DNA from 3 places in the Shewanella sp. cp20 genome. Region 3 is predicted to be linked to each of the others. Evidence: predicted binding sites of a transcription regulator. Region 3 holds the regulator's gene; each other region holds the start of a gene.
What was found. Region 3 encodes sigma-54, which starts transcription at its own class of promoters, with help from an activator protein. Its sites were predicted from a motif close to GTTGGCACGNNNNTNGNNT; they were not measured.
Positions count from the first base shown of each region.

Region 1 (3,285 bases), on a different contig from region 3:
CACTACCTGGCCTTCATAAACCTCGGCGGCGTGACCGATCATCAGACGACCACGGTCTTGCAGACCGAACAGGGCGAAGGTCAATGCCTTACCGGTAGCGTTAGAGATCAACACACCGTTTTGACGCTGACCGATCTCACCGCCCTTCACAGGACCATAATGGTCGAATGAGTGGTAGATAAGACCCGTTCCTGAGGTGGCTGTCATGAACTCGGTTTGGAAACCGATCAGGCCACGGCTAGGAATGATGAAGTCGATACGGATACGACCCTTGCCATCTGGCTGCATGTCACGCATATCAGCTTTACGGGTACCTAGCTTCTCGATAACCGCACCTTGATGCTCTTCTTCAACGTCTACGGTTAGGGTTTCGTATGGCTCGCACTTCTCGCCGTCGATCTCTTTAACGATAACTTCTGGACGTGATACGGCCAGCTCGTAGCCTTCACGACGCATGTTTTCGATCAGGATAGACAGGTGAAGCTCACCACGGCCTGATACGCGGAAACGATCCGGGCTCTCGGTCTCTTCGACGCGCAGTGCCACGTTGTGTACCAGCTCCTGTTGCAGACGCTCAAGGATGTTACGCGAGGTCACATACTTACCTTCTTTACCCGCGAACGGAGAGGTGTTTACCTGGAAGGTCATGGTCAGTGTTGGCTCGTCAACAGACAGAGGTGGCAAGGCTTCGGCGTTGCCCACGGCACAGATGGTGTCGGAGATCTTCAGCTCGCCCAGACCGGTAATAGCCACGATGTCGCCGGCGTTTGCCTCCTCAACTTCGTGACGGTCCAGACCCATGTAGCCGAGTACCTGGCCGATCTTGCCGTTACGTGTGGTGCCATCGGCCGCCACTACGGTAACCTGCTGGTTAACCTTAACGCTACCGCGCTTGATACGGCCTACGCCGATAACGCCCACGTATGAGTTGTAGTCCAGCTGAGAGATCTGCATCTGGAAAGCACCTTCGGCATCGGCATCAGGTGAAGACACTTCTCGACGATAGTCTCGAACAGTGGCGTCATGTCGGTGCCAGTCTCTTCAGGATCTAGGGTAGCGAAGCCGTTCAGTGCAGAGGCATAAACGATTGGGAAGTCCAGCTGCTCATCGGTAGCACCCAGGTTGTCGAACAGATCGAATACCTGATCGATAACCCAATCAGGGCGAGCGCCCGGACGGTCGATCTTGTTGATCACTACGATAGGCTTAAGGCCTTGAGCGAAGGCTTTCTTAGTCACGAAACGTGTCTGTGGCATTGGACCATCGACCGCATCAACTAGCAGTAGCACACAGTCAACCATAGAAAGTACACGCTCAACCTCGCCACCGAAGTCGGCGTGGCCAGGGGTATCAACGATGTTGATACGGTAGTCGTTCCACTTGATGGCAGTATTCTTCGCCAGAATCGTGATTCCACGTTCCTTTTCAAGATCGTTGGAATCCATCACCCGCTCAGCGGCCTCTCCTCGAGTCTCAAGGGTTCCAGACTGTGCCAGCAGCTTATCAACCAGGGTCGTCTTACCATGGTCAACGTGTGCAATAATGGCGATGTTACGTAAATTCTCTAACACGGATAAACCTCTTACCATCGAAAAAATAGGGTATTGATAACAGCCCTAATAATAGCTGTTGCAATAAAAAACGTGCCATTCTACTCTAGCGAGGGGCTCTCGCACAGGATTATTTTTTAGTCAGCTATGAATAGTCATGTTTATATTGGTGCGCACCATCTTGGTGAGCGCACCATTAAGAGGCAATCAATGCACCTTTATGGTGCAATATCGAGATTTCCGCCACCCGCCTGCTTTATCGTTCCCATAAAAATCAATACTTTAAACTTTTGGCACGAGTCTCGCTTTACTCATGCCAGAACCGCGTTGGTCGCAACGCTGAATGATATAAGAAGGGCATCCCCTCTACTCTACTCGGAGACTTTAGAATGTCAGTTGAATCAGTTTTACAACAACTAGAAGAACTTGAAGTTAAGTTTGTTGATTTGCGTTTTACCGATACTAAAGGTAAAGAGCAGCACGTATCTATTCCTGCTCACCAGGTTGATGCCGATTTCTTTGAAGACGGTAAAATGTTCGACGGTTCATCTATTGCTGGTTGGAAAGGCATTAACGAATCAGACATGGTACTGATGCCAGACCCAACGACCTTCGTACTAGACCCGTTCACCGAAGAAACCACTGCCCTGATCCGCTGTGACATTCTTGAGCCAGGCACTATGACTGGTTACGACCGCGACCCACGCTCTATCGCTAAGAAAGCCGAAGAGTACCTGATCTCTACCGGCATCGCCGATACCGTACTCATTGGTCCTGAGCCAGAGTTCTTCCTGTTTGACGACGTTAAGTTCGGCACCGACATGTCTGGCTGTTTCGTTAAGCTAGACGCCAAAGAAGCGGCTTGGAACTCAGGCACTCACTACGAAGACGGCAACACAGGTCACCGTCCATTCGTGAAAGGCGGTTACTTCCCAGTAGCACCGGTTGACTCTTCACAAGATCTCCGTAGCGCCATGTGTCTAGTACTGGAAGAGATGGGTCAGGTAGTTGAGGCTCACCACCACGAGGTGGCGACTGCCGGTCAGAACGAGATCGCGACTCGCTTCAACAAGCTGACTGAAAAAGCCGACGAAATCCAAATCCTTAAGTATGTGGTTCACAACATGGCCCACGCTTACGGTAAGACTGCGACCTTCATGCCTAAGCCAATCGTTGGCGACAACGGTAGCGGCATGCACGTTCACCAATCACTGGCTAAAGACGGTGTTAACCTCTTCTCTGGTGACAAGTATGCGGGTCTGAGTGAAACTGCACTTTACTACATCGGCGGTATCATCAAGCACGCTCGCGCGCTGAACGCCTTCACTAACCCAAGCACCAACTCATACAAGCGTCTTGTGCCTCACTTCGAAGCACCAGTAATGCTGGCCTACTCGGCACGTAACCGCTCTGCGTCTATCCGTATCCCAGTAGTGCCAAGCCCTAAGGCTCGTCGTATCGAGACTCGCTTCCCAGATCCAACGGCTAACCCATACCTGGCGTTCGCTGCACTGCTGATGGCTGGTCTTGACGGTATCCAGAACAAGATCCACCCAGGCGAAGCCATGGACAAAGATCTGTACGATCTGCCAGCCGAAGAAGCGGCTGAGATCCCACAGGTTGCGACTTCACTGGAAAATGCGCTGGAGAACCTGGATGCAGACCGTGAGTTCCTGACTAAGGGCGGCGTATTCTCTGATGACTTCATCGACTCTTATATCGCCCTGAAGACAGC
Region 1 is NZ_JPII01000009.1:194,263-197,547, reverse strand. It holds partial or broken gene typA (translational GTPase TypA) at 1-1,571, opposite strand, end outside; gene glnA (glutamate--ammonia ligase) at 1,940-3,285, shown strand, end outside.
Region 1: the regulator sigma-54 is predicted to act here: its motif matches at 1,840-1,858, upstream of glnA (glutamate--ammonia ligase).

Region 2 (3,285 bases), on a different contig from region 3:
CAATCAGGGTTTGTTTGGCGCATCGTCGACAACAAGTGGCCCGCCTATGAGGCGGCCTTCTTCAATTTCGAGCCCCATAAGATCTTGATGTTGTCGCCGGAGCAGATTCAGCAGCGTGCCAGTGACCCTGAGCTAATACGTCACCTGAAAAAGACTATGGCGATCTATGACAACGCCCTGATGGTGCATGATATTAAGCTCGCCCACGGCAGCTTTGCCAAGTTTATAGCCGACTGGCCCAGCGAGAATATCGTCGGACTCTGGGCCGAGTTGAAACGCCTGGGATGCCGTCTAGGCGGCAACACTGGGCCCTACTTTCTGCGTACCATAGGCAAAGATACCTTTCTGCTGACTGAGGATATCAAGGGGTATTTTCAGGCCCATAAGCTGGTCGACGCCGGCTTTACCTCGAAGCGGGGTCTGGCTCAGGTGCAGGAAACCTTCAACGATTGGCAGGCTCAATCGGGTCGCTCCCTGGCAGAGATCAGCCGTATTCTCGCCTGTGGCGTGGGCGACAACAGGATATAACTAAGTGCTCACCCCTGTGCTTAGGGGATAAGTATGCCCCTATAAAAATCCCCTCTATGCTCGTCCTTGAGCATCGGGGATAAGTATTCTGACCCCCATGGATGGGGGAAATGCCAAAAAATGTCAGGAATATTTTTGGCCATGTACAAATCCCCTCCATGCTCATCCCTGAGCACCGGGGATAAGTATATCCCTATACAAAAAAGCCAGCCCGAGGGCTGGCAAAACGTGCAGAGATTGGAAACTGCGAGTGCTTAGAAACTCTTGCTGACGCCGATAACGACTCGGTCATCAAAAATCTTGGTCTGTGTGCCGTATACCTTATGGCTCTCATCCACTGTGCTGCCGTGGTATCTGAGATCAAAACTGAGGCCCGCGAAAGTCTTGCTTACCCCCAGGTTCCAATGGCCCCAGCCCTCGGCGCCATTACCATCGAGATCCTGATAACCTAAGCTGCCCGAGAGGCTAATACCATTTTCAAACTGATAGCTTGGATGGATGGCATAGTTGACGCCTTGCCAGCCGTCCACGCCAAACCAGTCATCGACTGTGGGTGTAACCTCTAGTTGCAGGTTGGCCTGGCCAAACTGTTTGCCTACCTTGAGCCATAACTCTGTGTAGTTAGAGTATGAGGCGCCAGGATAGAGATAGGAGAAGAGCATGACATCATAGGTAATGCCTGAATCGCCGAAGGTGCCAGCCTTACCTATGTAGGGTGCCGTGACGATTTCCAGATTAGGATCGGCAAACTTGATGTTTGAAGCGTAAACACCGCCGTACCAACCTTGATCATTTCCCCATCCCAGCGTGCCTTGCACAACAGGGACATCGCCATCCATGGTCTCTGACTCACCACGAAAGACATAATCGGAAGCAAAGGTCAGCTTACCTGTGATATTGCCACCTAACACTTGTGTGCTTTGCGACTCGGCCATGACGCCGCCAGCGGCTAACAGGCTGCCAAGGAGTATCGAACATTTTAACTGAGTTAAGGTCTTCATCATCTTCATCTCATCTAGCTGTTGTTTGGCTGATGAGGCGACTATAAGTCCAAGTTGTGAATGGCCTTGTTGGCACAGATGAACTGATCAAATAAAGATGTGAACAATTATGAACAACTTTGATTTAACCTCATGTTTCATATGGTGTTAGTTTTCATCATGATCGAATGACGAAGATCACTATTTAGACACAAAAAACGCTAAAACTGAGCCAAAAGTTGCAATCTTTAACTGTTTCTTAACAAGAAAACATGATTAAAAATAAAAATTTGCATTAACTTACAATATCTCCGCTTACTTGTTCTTGTTGCACTAAGCTAGGTGTGAGATAAATAGTTTCTAAATCTTTTTTTAATTTTGCTCACATTAAATATCCCATAGCGCCTCGATCGTGCATGGGGGTTTTTTGTTGCGGCTTTGATCAGGAGTTCTCATGCGGCAAATAGTAAAAATTGCCTCGTTAGTTAGTGTGGCGTTATGGATAACAGGTTGTGGCCAGGACGAGAACCCAGGTCATTCGGCGGCGGCTCCACAAAGCATGGAGGTTGGGGTGGTTCAGGTTGTCGAACAGTCCCAGGCTATTCAGGTTGAGCTACCGGGTCGCAGCAAGGCATACCTTGAAGCCGAGGTGCGTCCTCAGGTTACAGGAATCATCACAGAGCGCGGTTTTGTCGAGGGTGGTGAGGTGACCGAGGGTCAATCTCTCTATCAGATAGATTCGTCGACCTATAAGGCGGCGCTGGTCAGTGCCGAGGCAGATCTGGCCCGTGCCAATGCCAGTCTCGTCTCGGCCAAGGCCAAGGCGGCCAGATATAAGGCCCTAATCAAGACAGATGCCATCAGCCAACAAGATTTCGACGAGGCCGACGCCCTCTATAAAGAGGCGCTGGCTAACGTGACCGTGGCTAAGGCGGCGATCAATACCGCTAAGATTAACCTGGAATACACCCAGGTGAAGGCGCCTATCTCGGGCCGTATCGGTAAGTCGTCTGTGACTGCCGGTGCCCTGGTCACCGCCAATCAGAGCGATGCCTTGGCGACGATTCAACAGCTGGATCCCATCAATGTCGATATCGCCCAGTCTAGCGCCCAGCTACTGCGCCTCAAGGCCAAGCTTAAGCAGGGACAACTTCAGGCGGCCGACAATGCCGATGTGCGTCTGATCCTGGAAGATGGCACAGAGTATGAGCATATGGGGTCTCTAAGGTTCGCCGAGGTGAGCGTGGATGAAAACACCGGCTCAGTAACCCTAAGGGCCGAATTCCCTAACCCGGATGGCGTCTTGCTGCCTGGCATGTATGTGCGCGCCGTGTTGAACGCAGGTACAGATCCTAAGGCGATTCTGGTGCCACAGAAGGCGGTCACCCGTAATACCAAGGGCCAGGCCGTAGCCATGGTGATTGGCGGCGAGGGCAAGGTCGAGTCGCGAGTGGTGACCACAGCCGAGGTGATCGATCACCAGTGGCGCATCACTAGTGGCCTGAAGGCCGGCGATCAGCTGATCGTCGAGGGTTTACAGAAGATACGTCCAGGCGCCCCTGTAGTGGGTAAGCCGCTCAGCGAGATGCAATCAGACAAGCAACCACAGAAGTAAGGTAAAGTTATGGCTCGTTTTTTCATCGATCGCCCTATCTTTGCCTGGGTGATTGCAATTATTGTTATGTTGGCCGGGGTGCTTTCTATCATGAAGCTTCCCGTGTCGCAGTACCCGAGTATTGCGCCGCCAACCGTGGTGATTAGCGCCATCTATCCTGGC
Region 2 is NZ_JPII01000019.1:79,159-82,443, forward strand. It holds gene DB48_RS07290 (DNA-3-methyladenine glycosylase I) at 1-528, shown strand, start outside; gene DB48_RS07295 (TorF family putative porin) at 783-1,529, opposite strand; gene DB48_RS07300 (efflux RND transporter periplasmic adaptor subunit) at 1,963-3,123, shown strand; gene DB48_RS07305 (efflux RND transporter permease subunit) at 3,133-3,285, shown strand, end outside.
Region 2: the regulator sigma-54 is predicted to act here: its motif matches at 1,727-1,745, upstream of DB48_RS07295 (TorF family putative porin).

Region 3 (3,285 bases):
CCAGGGTGCTAAGATGTTGCTCGCATTGATCTGCGGGCACTAATAATGCAAAAAGGATATCGACGGGCTGATTGTCAATGGCATCGAATGCGATTGGTTCAGCACATTTAACCAGTACGGCCACGGGTTGATCTATGTTGGTCAGCCGCCCGTGAGGAATCGCGATACCATTGCCTATACCTGTGCTGCCCATTTTCTCTCGAGCCAGAAGGCTTTCAAAAATTTCTTGAGAGGAGAGGGTAGGGTACTGGACAGCGGCTAAGTCGCTGATAAGCTCCAGTACCTTTTTCTTACTGCCCGGAGTGGCGCAGGTGGTGCACTCCGGCCGCAGGATGGTACTCAGTTCCATCGTTAATGTTTAGTAAGCTTCTCTTTGTGTTTAATGACCTGACGATCGAGTTTGTCAATCAGGGAGTCTATCGCGGCATACATGTCCGCATGTTCGGATGTTGCGAACACTTCTCCGCCGCGGAGATGTAACTTTGCCTCAACCTTCTGTTGCAACTTTTCGACATTTAATACAACGTGCACATTATTGATCTGATCGAAATGACGTTCAAGCTTTGTGAATTTCTCTTCGATGTAGCTTCGTAGAGATTGGGTGATCTCGATATGGTGCCCAGTCAGGTTTATTTGCATAAAGATAGTCCTCCAGTTTCCAGGTTTGTTTTATAAGCTCTTGCGCTGATTCGACGGCGGTATCAGCATCGCTTCGCGATACTTGGCAATGGTGCGTCTAGCTACCTTGATACCCTGTTCGGCCAAGAGTTGAGCCATCTTGCTGTCGCTCAATGGCTTTTTCTGGTTTTCCGCAGCAACCAGCTTCTTGATGAAGGCGCGTATTGCTGTTGAAGAGCACTCTCCGCCATCGTCGGTACCGACGTGACTGGAGAAGAAGTATTTGAGTTCGAAGATCCCTCTCGGGGTATGCATATATTTTTGTGTGGTCACACGCGAGATGGTGGACTCGTGCATCTCCACCGCCTCGGCAATGTCGTTCAGTACCATGGGCTTCATCGCCTCTTCGCCAAATTCGAAGAAGCCTTGTTGGAAGTCGACGATACAGTTGGTCACCTTGAGCAGGGTCTCGTTGCGGCTCTCCAGGCTCTTGAGGAACCATTTGGCTTCCTGCAGGTGGCCACGAATAAACTGGCCATCAGCCTGGCTCTTGGTGCTGCGCGCCATGGCGGCATACTGCTGATTGACGTTGATCTTGGGCATGCTGTCGGGATTGAGCTCGACCACCCAGCGTCCCTTCTTCTTGGTGACAGTCACATCCGGGATCACATACTCGTCGCGGCTGGCGGTGATGGCGAGGCCGGGACGGGGGTTGAGTGTCTGGATCAGGGCGATGGCATCTCTTAGGTCATCTTCTTTGAGTTTGGTCTTGCGCATCAGCAGACGGAAGTCGCGGCCGGCGATGAGATCCAGATGTTCCTTGATCAGCATGCGGGCATTGGCGATATGCGGCGTGTCGTCGCTGTATTGGGCGAGCTGAATCGTCAGGCATTCGCTGAGATCCCTTGCCGCCACGCCGATGGGATCGAAGTGTTGTACCCGCTTGAGAACAGCCTCGACCTCGTCGAGTTCGATCTCAGGATCGCCCATGGCCTCGAGAATATCTTCACAGGTCTGGGTCAGGTAACCACGCTCGTCGATGGCATCTATGATGGCGGTGGCGATGGCCAGATCGTTATCGGAAAAGGGGGTCAGGTTCTTCTGCCATTCAAGGTGTTCATACAGGCCTTCGCTGGTTTCACCCTGAAAAGGCATGTCGTCGTCACGCATGGCGCCCGAGCTGGAGTTGGGCGAGGCGGTATAGACCTCGTCCCAGGTGGTATCGACCGGTAGCTCGTCTGGCATGGAGTCCTGGGTCAGGGCGTCAGAGGTCTCGACACCTGAATTATCCTGGCTCGAATCCAGCTCTATCTTGTCGTCGTACTTGGTGTCGAAGTTGTCGCTGACGGCATCATCTTGCAGCTCGACGTTGGCGCTCTCCTGCTCTTCGTCCAACTCCAGTAGCGGGTTAGATTCTAATGCCTGCTGGATCTCCTGCTGCAACTCTAATGACGACAACTGCAACAGACGAATGGCCTGTTGTAGCTGGGGCGTCATGGTGAGATGCTGACCCATTTTGAGCTGAAGTGACGCTTTCATCGTACTGCTATTCCCTTGTTTCTAATTATAAAATGAGAAAGCTCTGGCTATATGTGCCGGACAAATATATCGAATAGTCGCTAAGGCCACAATCTAAGATAGGTTTTTCTGTGTGGCCCCGTTATAAGATTAACTATAGCTTGAATTGTTCACCTAAGTACACTGCTCGTACTTGCTGGTTGTCTAAGATTTCGGCGGGTGTGCCTTCGGCGATCAGATTACCATGGCTGACGATATAGGCTTTCTCACAGACATCTAGTGTTTCGCGCACATTATGGTCGGTGATCAACACCCCCAGGCCACGATTCTTGAGCTGTTCGATGATCTTCTTGATGTCGATGACCGAGATGGGATCGACCCCGGCGAAAGGCTCGTCGAGAAGAATAAATTTAGGGTTGGCGGCCAGCGCCCTGGCGATCTCTACTCGGCGACGTTCACCGCCAGAGAGTGCCATGCCGTGGCTGTCACGGATGTGGGTGATATGGAACTCTTCCAGCAGGTGTTCCAGTTCCTCTTCGCGGCCGTCGTTGTTCAGGTCGCTGCGGGTCTGCAGCACGGCCATGATGTTGTCGCGTACCGAGAGCTTACGAAAGATGCTGGCTTCCTGAGGCAGATAACCTATGCCCTTGCGGGCGCGCAGATGCATGGGATCCAGCGTCAGGTCGTCATCGTCAATAAAGATGCGGCCCTTGTCGCTCTGCACCAATCCGACGACCATGTAGAAGGTGGTGGTCTTGCCGGCGCCGTTTGGCCCCAGCAGGCCGACGATCTGCCCGGTCTTGACCGTGAGGCTCACGTCTTGGACAACGGCACGACTCTTATAGCTCTTGGCGAGGTTCTCCGCCTTCAAGGTTAGGTGTGTCATTGTTTTTCCTGTTTGGGCTGTTCGGGTTTCTGTTCTGGCTGGATCTGCTCCTGATAGTTCTCAGGCTGAATGATGGTGATCACTCTGTCTTTGCCGCTGCTCTCGGCGATCAGCTGTTGCTGCTCTATGTTGTAGCGGATCTGCGAGCCTGTGACCTGGCTGCCTTCCTGTTCCAGGGTGGCGTCGCCGATCAGTGTCAGGGTGCGGCTGGACAGCTCGTAGCGTATCTCCTTGGCGCTTGCAGATGCTGGGCGGCCATCTTC
Region 3 is NZ_JPII01000026.1:4,855-8,139, forward strand. It holds gene ptsN (PTS IIA-like nitrogen regulatory protein PtsN) at 1-349, opposite strand, end outside; gene hpf (ribosome hibernation promoting factor) at 352-639, opposite strand; gene DB48_RS08850 (RNA polymerase factor sigma-54) at 670-2,157, opposite strand; gene lptB (LPS export ABC transporter ATP-binding protein) at 2,291-3,022, opposite strand; gene lptA (lipopolysaccharide transport periplasmic protein LptA) at 3,019-3,285, opposite strand, start outside.